Sinorhizobium meliloti: one gene and its partner. The protein of the gene in region 1 binds, or shares a complex with, the protein of each later gene. Links are inferred from orthologs where the notes say so. Each region holds a gene or a part of one and is shown on either strand. Other genes may lie near its edges.

Region 1 (7,505 bases):
GCGCGCACCACATGACGGCCGACAAATCCGGATCCGCCGAAAATCGTCACCAGCGGCGGAAGGTTGGACAAAGTCATGAGAAACGCACTCCTGATGTCAATGGTAGAATTGCTTGCTACATAGCCCAAGCGTCGAGCGAGGTGAAGGCCAATCCGCACGCTTCGGAAGCGTGCTCCGATGCGTCGCGGAACCTCGCCTCAAACACCCTCTACGACGACCATTTCGGCATCGGCGACTTCCTGGCGGATGGCCGCGGCAATCTGGTATTCGGGCGAATTGTAACAGTCGACGGCCGCCTGCAGCGAGGGGAATTCGATGACGACGTTGCGGGTACGAGCGGCACCTTCGAGCCGACGGAACTGCCCGCCGCGCGCGAGGAAGGTCGCGCCGTATTTTTCGAAGGCGGGCGTCGCCGCTGTCACGTAATCCTTATAGCGTTCGGGGTCCCTTATATCGACCCGAGCGATCCAGTATCCTTTGGCCATGATGAACTCCTCGTCTTTCACGAAACGCAGACGGGATGGTTACTTCCGGCAAAATGCGCCCCAGGTCAAGCAGGCCCGAACGTCGCCCGAGCGCTATACGGCGGATCAACGGGAGAGGGCGCTCTCCATTTCGGCCAGGATCGCGCGGCTTGCTGCGAGAGGGTCGGGCGCGGCAACGATCGGCCGCCCGACGACGAGGTGGCTCGAGCCGGCGCGAAGCGCGTCGGCCGGCGTCATCACCCGCTTCTGGTCGCCTTTTTCCGCACCGGCCGGGCGGATGCCCGGCGTCACCAGCGCCATGTCGCCGCCGATGATCTTTCGCACGGCGGCGGCCTCCTCCGCCGAGCAGACGATGCCCCCCATGCCTGCGGCGCGGGCCTGTTCGGCGCGGCGCAGGACCAGGCTGTGCGGATCATATTCATAACCGGCATCGATGACGTCCTGTTCGTCCATCGAGGTGAGCACCGTCACGCCAAGAAGGCAGAGGTTCGAGCCCCTGGCCGCTTCGACCGCCGACTTCATCGCCTTCGGATAGGCGTGCAGCGTCAACATCGACACGCCCATCTTGACGATGTTCTCCACGCCCTTGGCCACCGTGTTGTCGATGTCGAGCAGCTTCATGTCGAGGAAGACCTGCTTGCCGCTCGCGGCGAGATCGCGCGCGAAGTCGAGGCCGCCGGCGAAGGCCAGTTGATAGCCGATCTTATAGAAGAGGACTTCCTCGCCGAGCGTCGAGACGATTTTCTCGGCCTCGGTCACCGTTGGAAGATCAAGGCCGACGATCAGCCGGTCGCGCGCGCTTGTGCTCATATCGAGATCACCCCTGCCAGAACTCCATCGGCGTCCAGTCGCATGTGACGGCGCGATCCGCAAGACGGAAGGCGAAGAGATTGCCGCCGCCCGGCGGCTGATCGGTGCTGCGGGCGATCGCCGTGCCCGTCATCCGGCATTTGAGCAGCGTACCGACGCCGCCATGGCCGATGAAGGCGATGGGCACTGCCGGATCGTGCCGGTCGAGAACCTGGAAGACGGCCCTGGAGATTCGCGCCTGGGCGTCGACGGCACGCTCCCAGCCCTTGAAGCTCTCTTCAGGCCGGGCAAAGAACTGATCGGCCGCCTTCTCGAACTCCTCCGGCGGCAGGAAGCCGGTCGCGGAACGGTCGTTCTCGCCCATCTCTTCGTCCGTTTCGACCGGGATGCCGGCAGCGTCGGCCAGGAACCGCGCCGTTTCGATCGCCTTCTTCTCGCCACTGGCCAATATGCGTCCGAGCAAACGGACCCATGGCTGTTTCGCCGTGGCGCGCATGCGCTCTTCGCCCAGCTCGGACAGACCCCATTGGGGCACGGAGACGGCGGGATCGATTCTGACCTGCGGATGGGTGAGATAGATGCCGAACACCGGACTTGGCGCCGTCAGTGCGTCTTGCGGTAGATCCACAGCTGCGCCGGCGGAATGTTTCGCACGACGAAGTCGAAATGCTGGATTCGGTAGCGGTCCGGCATGGCGACCACCGGCGACATCGGACCGTAGGAGATCTGAACGACCGGGCGGCCGAAGGGAATGCGCGAGAGCAGGTCTTCTATGAGTTCGACGCGGCGATGCATCGGGAAATTCAACAACGGTACGGCGGAAATGACGCTGTCGAACTGCTGATCCTTGAAGGCCCCAAGCGTGCGGGAAAGATCGAAGGCGTCGCCGTTGATGAAATGCACGCCGTCGAAATGCGCCTTGAGCTGCTTGTAGAAGTCGGTGGAGTATTCGATGGAAACCAGCTTTTCAGGCTCTATGCCGCGCTCGAGGATCGCCTTGGTGATCACCCCGGTGCCGGGGCCAAGCTCGAGGACCGGCAGACCGGATTCTGGATCGACTACGCTGGCCATGCGGCGTGCCGTGATGGCGGAAGTCGGGAGGATCGCGCCGACCGCGCGGGTATTGCTCATCCAGCCCTTGAAGAAGCGGATCTCTTCGTCGAATTTCCGACCGAATTTTTCCTTCACCCTCAAGCGCAAGCTCATCGAATCCCCTCGCAGTATGATTTGCAGTTGCGCTCTTATCGTGATTCGTGTGGCTGCGTGAGCGCTTATTCATAATGTGCTTCCATCTGCGGCAAAAACAAGTCCGACTGCGTCTAAAAGCGACAGATCATGAACGATGCGCGACGGGTACATATGAAAAAGCCCGCCGAACGGCGGGCCTTTATCGCAGTCTGCGGCACGTGTTACACGCGCATCGGCATCAGCACGTAGAGCGCATCCTCCGCGGCAAGATCGCGCACGAGCGTCGGCGAACCGGGATCGGCCAGCAGGAAGACCGCCTCGCTGCCGGTCAGTTGCCCGGTGATGTCGAGAAGATATTTGGCGTTGAAGCCGATCTCGAGCGGATCGCTTTCGTAGCCGACCGGCAGTTCTTCGGTGGCGCTGCCGGAATCCGGGTTGTTCACGGTCAGCGTCATCTGGCCGTCGGCAAGCGCGAGCTTCACGGCGCGGCCGCGTTCGGAAGAGATCGTGGAGACACGGTCGACGGCCTGCGAGAAGGACTGGCAATCGACGCGCAGCTCCTTGTCGTTGCTGGCGGGGATCACGCGCTGATAGTCGGGGAAGGTTCCGTCGATCAGCTTCGACGTCATGACGATGGAGCCGATCGTCAGGCGGATCTTCGCGTCCGAGACCTCGACCGTCACCACCACGTCCGGACTGTCGAGAAGTTTCTGCAGTTCGCTGACGGTCTTGCGCGGAATGATGATGCCGGGCATGCCCTCGGAGCCCGACGGCGCTTCGACATCCGCACGGGCGAGCCGGTGGCCGTCGGTCGCGACGGCGCGCAGCTTCAGGTCGCCGTTGCTCTCGACCGTGTGCACGAAGATGCCGTTCAAATAGTAGCGTGTCTCTTCCGTCGAGATCGCGAACTGGGTGCGGTCGATCAGCACCTTCAGATCGGGCGCCTTCAGGCGGAAGGAGTGCGAGAACGTGCCGGCGGTCAGATCGGGAAAATCCGACTGAGGCAGGCACTGCAGCGAAAACTTGGAGCGGCCGGAGGCGACGGTCATCGCCGTGCCTTCAGCATTGGTGGCCAGCCGCACCTCCGAGCCGTCCGGCAGCTTGCGGACGATGTCGTAGAGCAGATGCGCCGGAACGGTGGTGGCGCCGGCCTGTTCCACCTGCGCCGGCGTCGCCTCGGTAATCTCCAGGTCGAGGTCGGTCGCCTTCATTTCGAGGCTGGCGCCGTCGGAGCGCAGGAGCACGTTCGAAAGGATGGGGATGGTGTTTCGCCGTTCGACCACGCGGTGGACATGGTTTAGCGATTTCAAAAGGTTGGACCGCTCGAGAGTAATACGCATGGATGCTACCGCTTTCAACCATTGCCGCGCGGGCGAGGGGACCGCCGCGGCGTCAACTGCGTGCCCCGGCCGCTCGGCCGGAAGGATGTGGACGGGCAAAATGGCAGAAAGAGAGCCGCAAAAGCAAGGGGTTTTGAGCCCTCTTCCCCAAATGCGAGACTGCAGGCGCGGCCCGCCCTTGCCCCGGGCTCCCCGCTCACTCATAAAGGGCGCGAACCCGGTTTGGCCGGAATGGTCGATCGGAATGATCGGGCCAGGAGTGATTGGGAAGGCGGCGTTGCAAAAGCAGCAATCGACGGATGCATCCGAAAAGGAACGGCAGCGCGGTTTTCGCCTGCACAATACGAACATTCCTGCGCGCCCGCTGGAGCCGTGCCTTTATCTCGTGGCAACGCCGATCGGCAATCTCGGCGACATCACGCTGAGAGCCCTAGAGACGCTTGCCGGGGCCGATGTGCTCGCTTGCGAGGACACGAGGGTGACGCGGGTGCTTTTGGACCGCTACGGCATCGTCAATCGGCCCACCGCCTATCACGAGCACAATGCCGCCGAGGCGGGGCCGCGACTGCTTGCAGCACTTGGCAATGGGAAATCGGTGGCGCTCGTCTCCGATGCCGGTACGCCGCTCGTCTCCGATCCGGGCTATCGCCTGGCGCAGCAGGCGGTCGAGGCGGGCTACCGGGTCGTTCCCATACCTGGCCCCTCGGCGCCGCTTGCGGCCCTCGTCGGCTCCGGCCTTCCGAGCGATGCCTTCCTCTTCGCAGGCTTTCTGCCGGTGAAGGACAAGGCGAAGCGCGACCGGCTCGCCGAACTCGCGGCCGTTCCCGCCACTCTCATCTTCTTCGAGTCCCCGCATCGCATTGCTGCGACCGTCACTGCTGCGGCCGAGGTCCTCGGCGCAGACAGGAGGGCGGCCGTCTGCCGCGAACTGACCAAGACCTTCGAGGAGTTCCGCCGCGGAACGCTCGGCGAACTCGCGGCGATTTACGACGAAAGCGCCAATGTGAGAGGCGAGATCGTCCTCGTGGTCGGTCCGCCAGAGGCAAAGCCCCAGCCGGAGGCGGCCGACGTCGACGCACTGCTCAAGGAACTCGCCCGCGACCTGCCGATGGGCAAGGCCGCGACCGAGGCGGCGCGCCGCACGGGGCTGGCGCGCAAGGAGCTTTACGACCGGCTCCTTCATCTCAAGGATGGCGATGAAGGCTGAGCGACCGGACACCCGCAAGCTGAAGGCGCTGAAGCGGGGCCACATCGCCGAATACCGCGCCGCGCTCTGCCTGATGCTGAAGGGCTATCGCATCGTTGCCATGCGCTATCGCACCAGGCTCGGCGAGATCGACATCATCGCCCGGCGCGGCGACCTGGTCGCCTGCGTCGAAGTAAAGGCCCGGGTGAGCCTGGAGGATGCGGTCTTCGCCGTCACAGACACGGCGCAACGGCGCATCCGGGCGGCAAGCGATCTCTGGCTGTCGCGCCAGGGCGATTTCCACCGCCTGTCGGTGCGCTACGATATCGTCGCCGTAACGCCGTGGCGCTGGCCGCGGCACCTGCCGGACGCCTTTTGATGACGCCTTTTGATAGGCGGGAGCGGCGGGAACCTTCTTGCCTAACCACGGTACGCATTCTACATCTTGCGGGCTTTTCTGCGGTGCCGCTCGTCGCGAAGACGAGGGGCGGAGCATCGCGTCGAATTGCCGTATAATTCGATTTCCGACCGGAGCCGGTCGAAGGAACTATGCGCATCGTGGATCCAGATCGGGAACGGGAAAATGGCAGGAATCGTCAATGTCGGGGTCCAGATGGACCATGTTTCGGGCATCACCATTGCGGGCGATTCGACCTTCGCGATGAGCCTTGAGGCGCAGGCCCGAGGCTATCGCCTGTTCCACTACACGCCCGACAAGCTGTCGCTCCGGGACGGCAGGGTCTATGCGACCGCGCAGCAGATGCAGTTGCGCGACGTCAGGGGCGACCACTTCACTCTCGGCGAAGACGAGCGGATCGATCTTTCGACCATGGACGTCATCCTGCTTCGCCAGGATCCGCCATTCGACATGGCCTATATCACCTCGACGCATCTGCTCGAGCGGCTGCACCCGAAGACGCTGGTCGTCAACGATCCGGCCTGGGTCAGGAACTCGCCCGAGAAGATCTTCGTGACCGAGTTTCCGGATCTGATGCCGAAGACCCTGATCACGCGCGACCCGGACGAGATCGCCCGCTTCCGTCAGGAGATGGGCGACATCATCCTGAAACCGCTCTACGGCAATGGCGGCGCCGGTGTGTTCCACTCCGCGCGTGACGACCGCAATTTCTCGTCGCTCCTCGAAATGTTCGCCCAGATGTTCCGCGAGCCTTATATCGCCCAGGAATATCTGCCGGCGGTCCGCAAGGGCGACAAGCGCATCCTGCTCGTCGACGGCGAGCCGGTCGGCGCGATCAATCGCGTTCCGGCCGAGCACGATTCTCGCTCCAACATGCATGTGGGCGGGCGCGCGGAGGCAACCGACCTGACGGCCCGCGAGCGGGAGATCTGCACCCGCATCGGGCCGGCCCTGAAGGAACGCGGTTTCCTCTTCGTCGGCATCGACGTGATCGGCGACTACCTGACCGAGATCAACGTCACGTCGCCGACCGGCATCCGCGAAGTGAAGAAGTTCGGCGGTGCCGACGTCGCTAGCCTGCTCTGGGACGCGATCGAGAAGAAGCGCGCCTGATCTTTACGGCGGACCGCCACTCTCGCTCTTGTGTTCTATCATTGTTCTTGTTTTCAAGCGTATTCCGTGCAAGATTTACCGTTGCAACCGGTTTTGGTTGTGACGGCGTGTGTGGGCCGCCGTGCTGGAGCGGGATTGCGGAAGGACGATGATCCTTCGCGCTCCGCTCGAAATCAGGGGGCAGTATGGTCGCGCGCGTCAGCACGGTTGCGTTTCAGGGTATCGAGGGCGTTCCGGTCGACGTCCAGGTGATGGTTGCACCCGGCAAGGTCGGTATGCAGATCGTCGGACTGCCGGACAAGGCGGTGGCCGAAAGCCGCGAGCGCGTCCAGGCGGCGCTTCATGCATCGGGGCTGGCGCTTCCCGCCAAGCGGGTGACCGTCAATCTGGCGCCGGCGGACCTTCCGAAAGAGGGAAGCCATTTCGATCTCGCCATCGCGCTCGGCCTGATGGCGGCGCTCGGCGCTGTCCCTGCGGACGCGCTGTCCGGTTATGTCGTCATCGGCGAGCTCAATCTCGACGGCACGATCGCAGCCGTCGCCGGCGCGCTGCCGGCGGCGATCGGCGCGAATGCGCTCGGCAAGGGGCTGATCTGCCCGGCGGAAAGCGGGCCCGAGGCGGCCTGGGCCGGATCGGAGATCGATATTCTCGCCCCGCGCAGCCTGATCGCGATCGCCAATCATTTCCGCGGCACGCAGGTGCTTTCCCGCCCCGAGCCGGCGGTCCGGGCGGCCGCCGGGGGCCTTCCCGATCTTGCCGACATCAAGGGCCAGGAAAGCGCCAAGCGGGCGCTGGAGGTCGCGGCGGCGGGCAACCATAATCTGCTGATGGTCGGCCCGCCCGGTTCCGGCAAGTCGATGCTTGCGGCGCGGCTCCCCTCCATCCTGCCGCCGCTTTCGCCCGCCGAACTGCTCGAAGTCTCGATGATCCATTCGATCGCCGGGCAATTGCCGGGCGGCAAGCTC
Region 2 (5,186 bases), on another replicon or contig:
GGAGATGCGGACTCACTCCGCCACGGTCCGCTTACCAGAACACGTCGTAAAGGGTAATAAAGACAATCATTCCAATGCAGACTGCTGGCGTCGACCTGATCGCGAAGTCGACTGGATTGAATTGGTATCCGAAGCTTTCAACATAAGATTTCATGACTTTTGTTTCCTCCCTGTGAGTTGTCTGGGACCCAGAACGGTCAGAGCACTTCCAGGAAAAGTGTCGTAACGGTATTCCGTCCGGACCGCTCGCTTCCTTCTGAAGCGACCTTCGCAACATTCGATCACGACCCGCGGAGCTTGTTTGACTCCACGGCAGCACGAATAAGTGCCGCCATACCTTAGTACTTCAGCAGCAGAGAAGGTTTGCGCCTTTGAGGAGTAGATCGATTATCGGAGAGTTGATGGTAGGACGTTAGAGCCACGCCCGTCAATGAGTACGGTTAATCGTTGGGGCATAAATATGGCGAAACCAAGATTTATCAAGGTATTCCTGATGAGAAGCCAGAAAATCAACGCGAATTTTTTCAACGTCTCCGGATTTTACTAGAGTGACGACTTCCCATATTCTTGGTATTTTTCTCACGGATGCCGATAAAGTTTCCTGCTTGGTCATTCAGGATTTTATTTTTACTTTGCAGCGGCAGACCGCCGAAAACGCTCTCGGCCACGAGCTTCGCCTCGCGCATGCTGCATGGCTGGGTTGCGAATTCCGCTCTACGATCGGAGCGAGACTGTTGTATAGTCAATTCATCGAAGCGATGCACCTCCTCCCGCAGAGCTTCGATATGCGAGCGACCTTTCCTCCTCCCGAGTTCGCTTGCGGGATCAGCGCTACTCCTCCTCCCGGAATGCTGATCGGTTCTTTTGGAAAAGCCTGCCGCACCTCCTCCCGCGGTAGGCTTTTTCGTTTCTGGTCAGCCCGAAGACTGCGTCACAGCGCCAGGGCGAGCTGCGGCTCGCTCCGATCGTCCACCGTATCGAGAGACGAGAGCGTGACCCCGAGCAACCGAATGCCTTTTGGGACTGGAAAGATTGGTGACAGGAGCAGCTCCGCGATTTCGCGCATTTCTGCGACGCTCGCTATCGGCGCGACGATGGTCTTGCTTCTGGTGATCTGCGTGAAATCTGCCCACTTCACCTTCAGTGTCATGGTCTTGCCGCGAATGCCGCTGGCTTCACAATAGTGCCAGACCTTGTCGATCAGAGGCTTGAGGCCCGCGCGGGCCGTTTCAAGATCATGAACATCCTCCCGAAACGTATCCTCGGCGCCGATCGATTTTCGGATGCGGTCGGGCTTGACCTCACGCTCGTCAATGCCGCGGGCGATCCAGTAGAAATACGGCCCCGACTTGCCGAAATGCTGCTGAAGGAAGGCGAGATCACGGGATTTGAGATCGGCGCCGGTTTCGATCCCAAGCCTTTTCATCTTCTCGGCCGTTGCCGGTCCGACGCCGTGAAACTTTTTGACAGGAAGCGCCTGCACGAATTCTGGACCGCGCTTCGGCGTGATGACGAACAACCCATCGGGCTTGCGCTGATCCGACGCCATCTTCGCAAGGAACTTGTTGTAGGAGACGCCGGCGGATGCCGTGAGGTGCGTCTCGGCCTTGATCCTGGTGCGAATCTCTTCGGCGATCTCGGTTGCGAGCCTCAGTCCCTTCAAGTTCTCGGTGACGTCGAGGTAGGCCTCGTCCAGCGACAATGGTTCGATCAACGGCGTGTATTCGGCGAAGATCGCCTGGATTTGCCGCGAGACGGCCCGGTAGACGTCGAAGCGGTGCGGAACGAAGATCAGGTCCGGACATTTGCGCTTGGCCGTCACCGAGGGCATAGCCGAGTGAACGCCGAACTTGCGCGCCTCGTAGCTTGCGGCCGCCACCACCCCGCGCGCCTCCGGATAACCGACTGCGACCGGTTTGCCTCGAAGCTCCGGATTGTCGCGCTGCTCAACCGAAGCATAAAATGCGTCCATGTCGATATGGATGATTTTGCGAACGCGGCCGCCGGGGGTGGGGGCAAGTGCCCCACCGCTCCTGTCACCTTCCTCTGGCTCTCCGCCCACCGGCATTCATTTCCTCTCGCTATAGCGCTGTCTATTCTACCCGAACCTCCATCGCCTTCTTAGCCGTAAAGTTGCTCGAAATAGATGTGGACGACCGCCACTCCAAAGGAGTTGCCGAGGGCGTGTGGAGACGAGCACCACGCGTCCTCGGCCTATCGCTGTTTTAGCTGATTTCCGGAAGCTCGTTGATCAGCTTGTCGAGCGTGATGGGATACTGCCGTACCCTTATGGCGGTCGCATTGTAGATAGCGTTCGCGACAGCTGCCGCGACACCGCAGATCCCGAGCTCGGCGATACCCTTGGCCTTCATCGGCGAGGACATCGGGTCGGTCTCGTTGAGGAAGACGACCTCCTGATGCGGAATGTCGGCGTGCACTGGCACCTCGTAAGCGGCGAGATCGTGATTGACGAAGAAGCCGCGCTCCTTGTCGACGACGAGCTCCTCCGACAGGGCGCCGCCGACGCCCATTGTCATCGCACCGATCACCTGGCTGCGTGCGGTGATCGGATTGAGGATCCGGCCGGCGGCGCAGACCGCCAGCATTCGCCGGATCCGTGTCTCTCCTGTTGCGACATCGACCGCGACCTCGACGAAATGAGCGCCGAAGGTGGATTGCTGATGGGTCTTGGTGAGGTCACCAAATTCTATCTGGTCCTCCGCCACGAGCCCCTCATCGCCGGCAGCTTGCGCGAGCGGCATGCGCCGGTCTCCCGACCGGACTTCACCTTCTGCGAAGATCAGGTCGTCGGCGCTGTTGAAACCGAGCTTCTGCGCCACGGCTTCCCGCAGCTTGGCGCAGGCCGCGTATACGCCGGCGGTGGAGCAGTTTCCTCCGAACTGCCCGCCCGAACCCGAGGAAACAGGGAAGCGCGAATCTCCCAGGCTTACGGCGACCTTCTCGATCGGGACACCAAGCATTTCGGCCGCCGTCTGGGCGATGATCGTGTAACTGCCCGTGCCGATATCGGTCATATCGGTCTCGACGGTGACGATGCCCTCGCGGTCGAGCCGGACGCGGGCGCCGGAGTTCAGCACAAGATTGTTGCGGAAGGCCGCGGCCACTCCCATGCCGATCAGCCAGTTTCCTTCGCGCCGAGCGCCAGGTTGCTTGCTCCGGTCTCGCCAGCCGAAGCGCTCCGCGCCGGTGCGCAGGCAGCCGACGAGATTGCGGTGCGAGAAGGGCCGTTCGGGCTTCTCCGGGTCGACCTGGGTGTCGTTGATGATCCGGAATTCGACGGGATCGAGACCCAACCTTTCGGCCATTTCGTCGATGGCGATCTCCAGCGCCATCATGCCGGGCGCCTCGCCGGGAGCGCGCATCGCGTTTCCTTCTGGAAGATCGAGTGTCGCAAGCCGCATGGCTGTCATCCGGTTCTCGCCGGCATAAAGCAGGCGAGTCTGCTGGACGGCCACTTCGGGACCACCGCCCGGAAGGTCCCCGGACCAGCTTTCATGCGCGATCGCCGTGATCTTGCCGTCGCGCCCTGCACCGATTCTGATCCTCTGGATCGTCGCCGGGCGATGTGTGGTGTTGTTCATCAGGAAGGGGCGGGGGAGGGCGACCTTTACGGGGCGCTTTGCTTCACGCGCGGCAAGCGCCGCCAACACCGCATCCGCGCGCAGGAACAGCTTCACCCCGAAGCCTCCACCAATGAACGGCGACATGAGATGCACCTTGTCCTTGTCGATCCCAAGCGTCGTCGCGAGGTCAGTCCGCCACCAGTCGATCATCTGGCTCGATGTCCAGACCGTCAGGTCGTCGCCGTTCCACGCGGCGATGGAAGCGTGCGGCTCCATCATGGCATGCGACTGGTCCGGGGTGGTATAGATCTGGTCTAACTTGACGGGGGCTGCTTCGAAGGCGGCATCAAAGTCGCCCGCCCCGGAGTCTCCGCCGCCTTCCGGCTCGACAGCGCTGTCCTTCGCCGCGGCCAGATCGAAGGCGCCTTTTTCCTCGGCATAATCGACCTTGACGAGCGCGGCGGCGGCGCGGGCCTCCTCGAATGTTTCGGCGACCACGACGGCGATCGCCTGGTGGTAGTGCTGAATTTCGGTGCCGCCGAAGAGCTTGGCGGTGTTATATTTGCCCTTCTTCAGTTCCCCCACGCCATCGGAGGTGACGACCGCTATCACGCCGGGAGCATTCCTCGCGGCCGCGACATCCATCGACCTGATCCGGCCCTTGGCGATTGCCGAACCGACGATATAGCCATAGGCATAGCGGGTATTCGGATCATGCCACTCATAGGCATAAATTGCTTTGCCGGTGGTCTTGAGCGGACCGTCGATGCGGGTGATGGGCTTGCCGATTACCTTGCCCTGATCAATCGGGTTCGTCGTTGCTGGTGTGTCGAATCTCATCATCTCATCCCTTCGCTTCGACAAGAACCGCGCGCAGCGCGCGTTCGACAAGCGTGAGCTTGAAGGCGTTCTGTTCCGTCGGGCGGGCACCGGCAAGAAGCATTGCGGCCACCGCCTTTGCTCCGTTCGCCAGCTCCTTTTCGGCCGCCTCGTCACGCCATGGTTTCGGCGCGATACCGCCAACGGCGACGCGGCCAGTCCCATCCGGCTGCACGACGGCGCCGACGGAGACGAGCGCAAAGGCGTAGGAGGCCCGGTCACGAACTTTGCGATAGATCTGCTTGCCGCCAGCCGGCTTCGGCAGGACGACCGCGGTGATCAACTCGCCTCGCTCAAGGACATGTTCGATATGCGGCGTGTCACCGGGCAGGCGATGAAGATCTCCCATCGGGATGCTGCGCGTCGTGCCGTCGGCTCGCACGGTCTCCACGACGGCGTCGAGGGCGCGCATGGCGACCGCCATGTCGCTCGGGTGGCTGGCAATGCAGGCATCGCTGACGCCAACCACCGCAAGCTGGCGGCTGAAGCCGGCGAGAGCCGAACAGCCGCTGCCCGGTTGCCTCTTATTGCACGGCTGGTTGGTATCGTAGAAATACGGACAGCGGGTGCGTTGAAGCAGATTGCCCGCGGTCGTCGCCCTGTTGCGCAACTGTCCCGATGCCCCCGCGAGCAGGGCGCGCGACAGAAGAGCGTAATCACGGCGGACCCGTTCGTCGGCGGCAAGATCCGTATTGCGGACCAGGGCGCCGATACGCAGACCCC

What was found. Proteins that work in one complex are often made in the same cells at the same time.
Region 2: the proteins of dnaN (region 1) and dinB are in contact, whole or in part, in a solved structure (PDB 1OK7), measured with the Escherichia coli proteins. The link is inferred for Sinorhizobium meliloti from one-to-one orthologs.

The regions. Positions count from the first base shown.
Region 1 is NZ_JAGIOS010000001.1:979,004-986,508, reverse strand. Bases 1,765-4,579 are described here. They hold dnaN (DNA polymerase III subunit beta), read right to left. Parts: upstream 3,824-4,579; coding sequence 2,705-3,823; downstream 1,765-2,704. Other genes in these bases: rsmI (16S rRNA (cytidine(1402)-2'-O)-methyltransferase), read left to right, coding at 4,068-4,579; pmtA (phospholipid N-methyltransferase PmtA), read right to left, coding at 1,899-2,501; JOH52_RS04715 (histidine phosphatase family protein), read right to left, coding at 1,765-1,884. Outside these bases: JOH52_RS04730 (complex I NDUFA9 subunit family protein), read right to left, coding at 1-77; JOH52_RS04725 (DUF1330 domain-containing protein), read right to left, coding at 198-485; pyrF (orotidine-5'-phosphate decarboxylase), read right to left, coding at 591-1,295; more of JOH52_RS04715, read right to left, coding at 1,303-1,764; more of rsmI, read left to right, coding at 4,580-5,030; JOH52_RS04695 (YraN family protein), read left to right, coding at 5,020-5,388; gshB (glutathione synthase), read left to right, coding at 5,593-6,540; JOH52_RS04685 (YifB family Mg chelatase-like AAA ATPase), read left to right, coding at 6,726-7,505. UniProt on the Escherichia coli protein: Confers DNA tethering and processivity to DNA polymerases and other proteins. Acts as a clamp, forming a ring around DNA (a reaction catalyzed by the clamp-loading complex) which diffuses in an ATP-independent manner freely and bidirectionally along dsDNA.
Region 2 is NZ_JAGIOS010000003.1:1,219,771-1,224,956, forward strand. Bases 1-2,842 are described here. They hold dinB (DNA polymerase IV), read right to left. Parts: upstream 2,069-2,842; coding sequence 932-2,068; downstream 1-931. Other genes in these bases: JOH52_RS32390 (hypothetical protein), read right to left, coding at 428-613; paoC (aldehyde oxidoreductase molybdenum-binding subunit PaoC), read right to left, coding at 2,226-2,842. In the rest of the region: more of paoC, read right to left, coding at 2,843-4,424; JOH52_RS32405 (FAD binding domain-containing protein), read right to left, coding at 4,429-5,186. UniProt on the Escherichia coli protein: Poorly processive, error-prone DNA polymerase involved in translesion repair and untargeted mutagenesis. Copies undamaged DNA at stalled replication forks, which arise in vivo from mismatched or misaligned primer ends.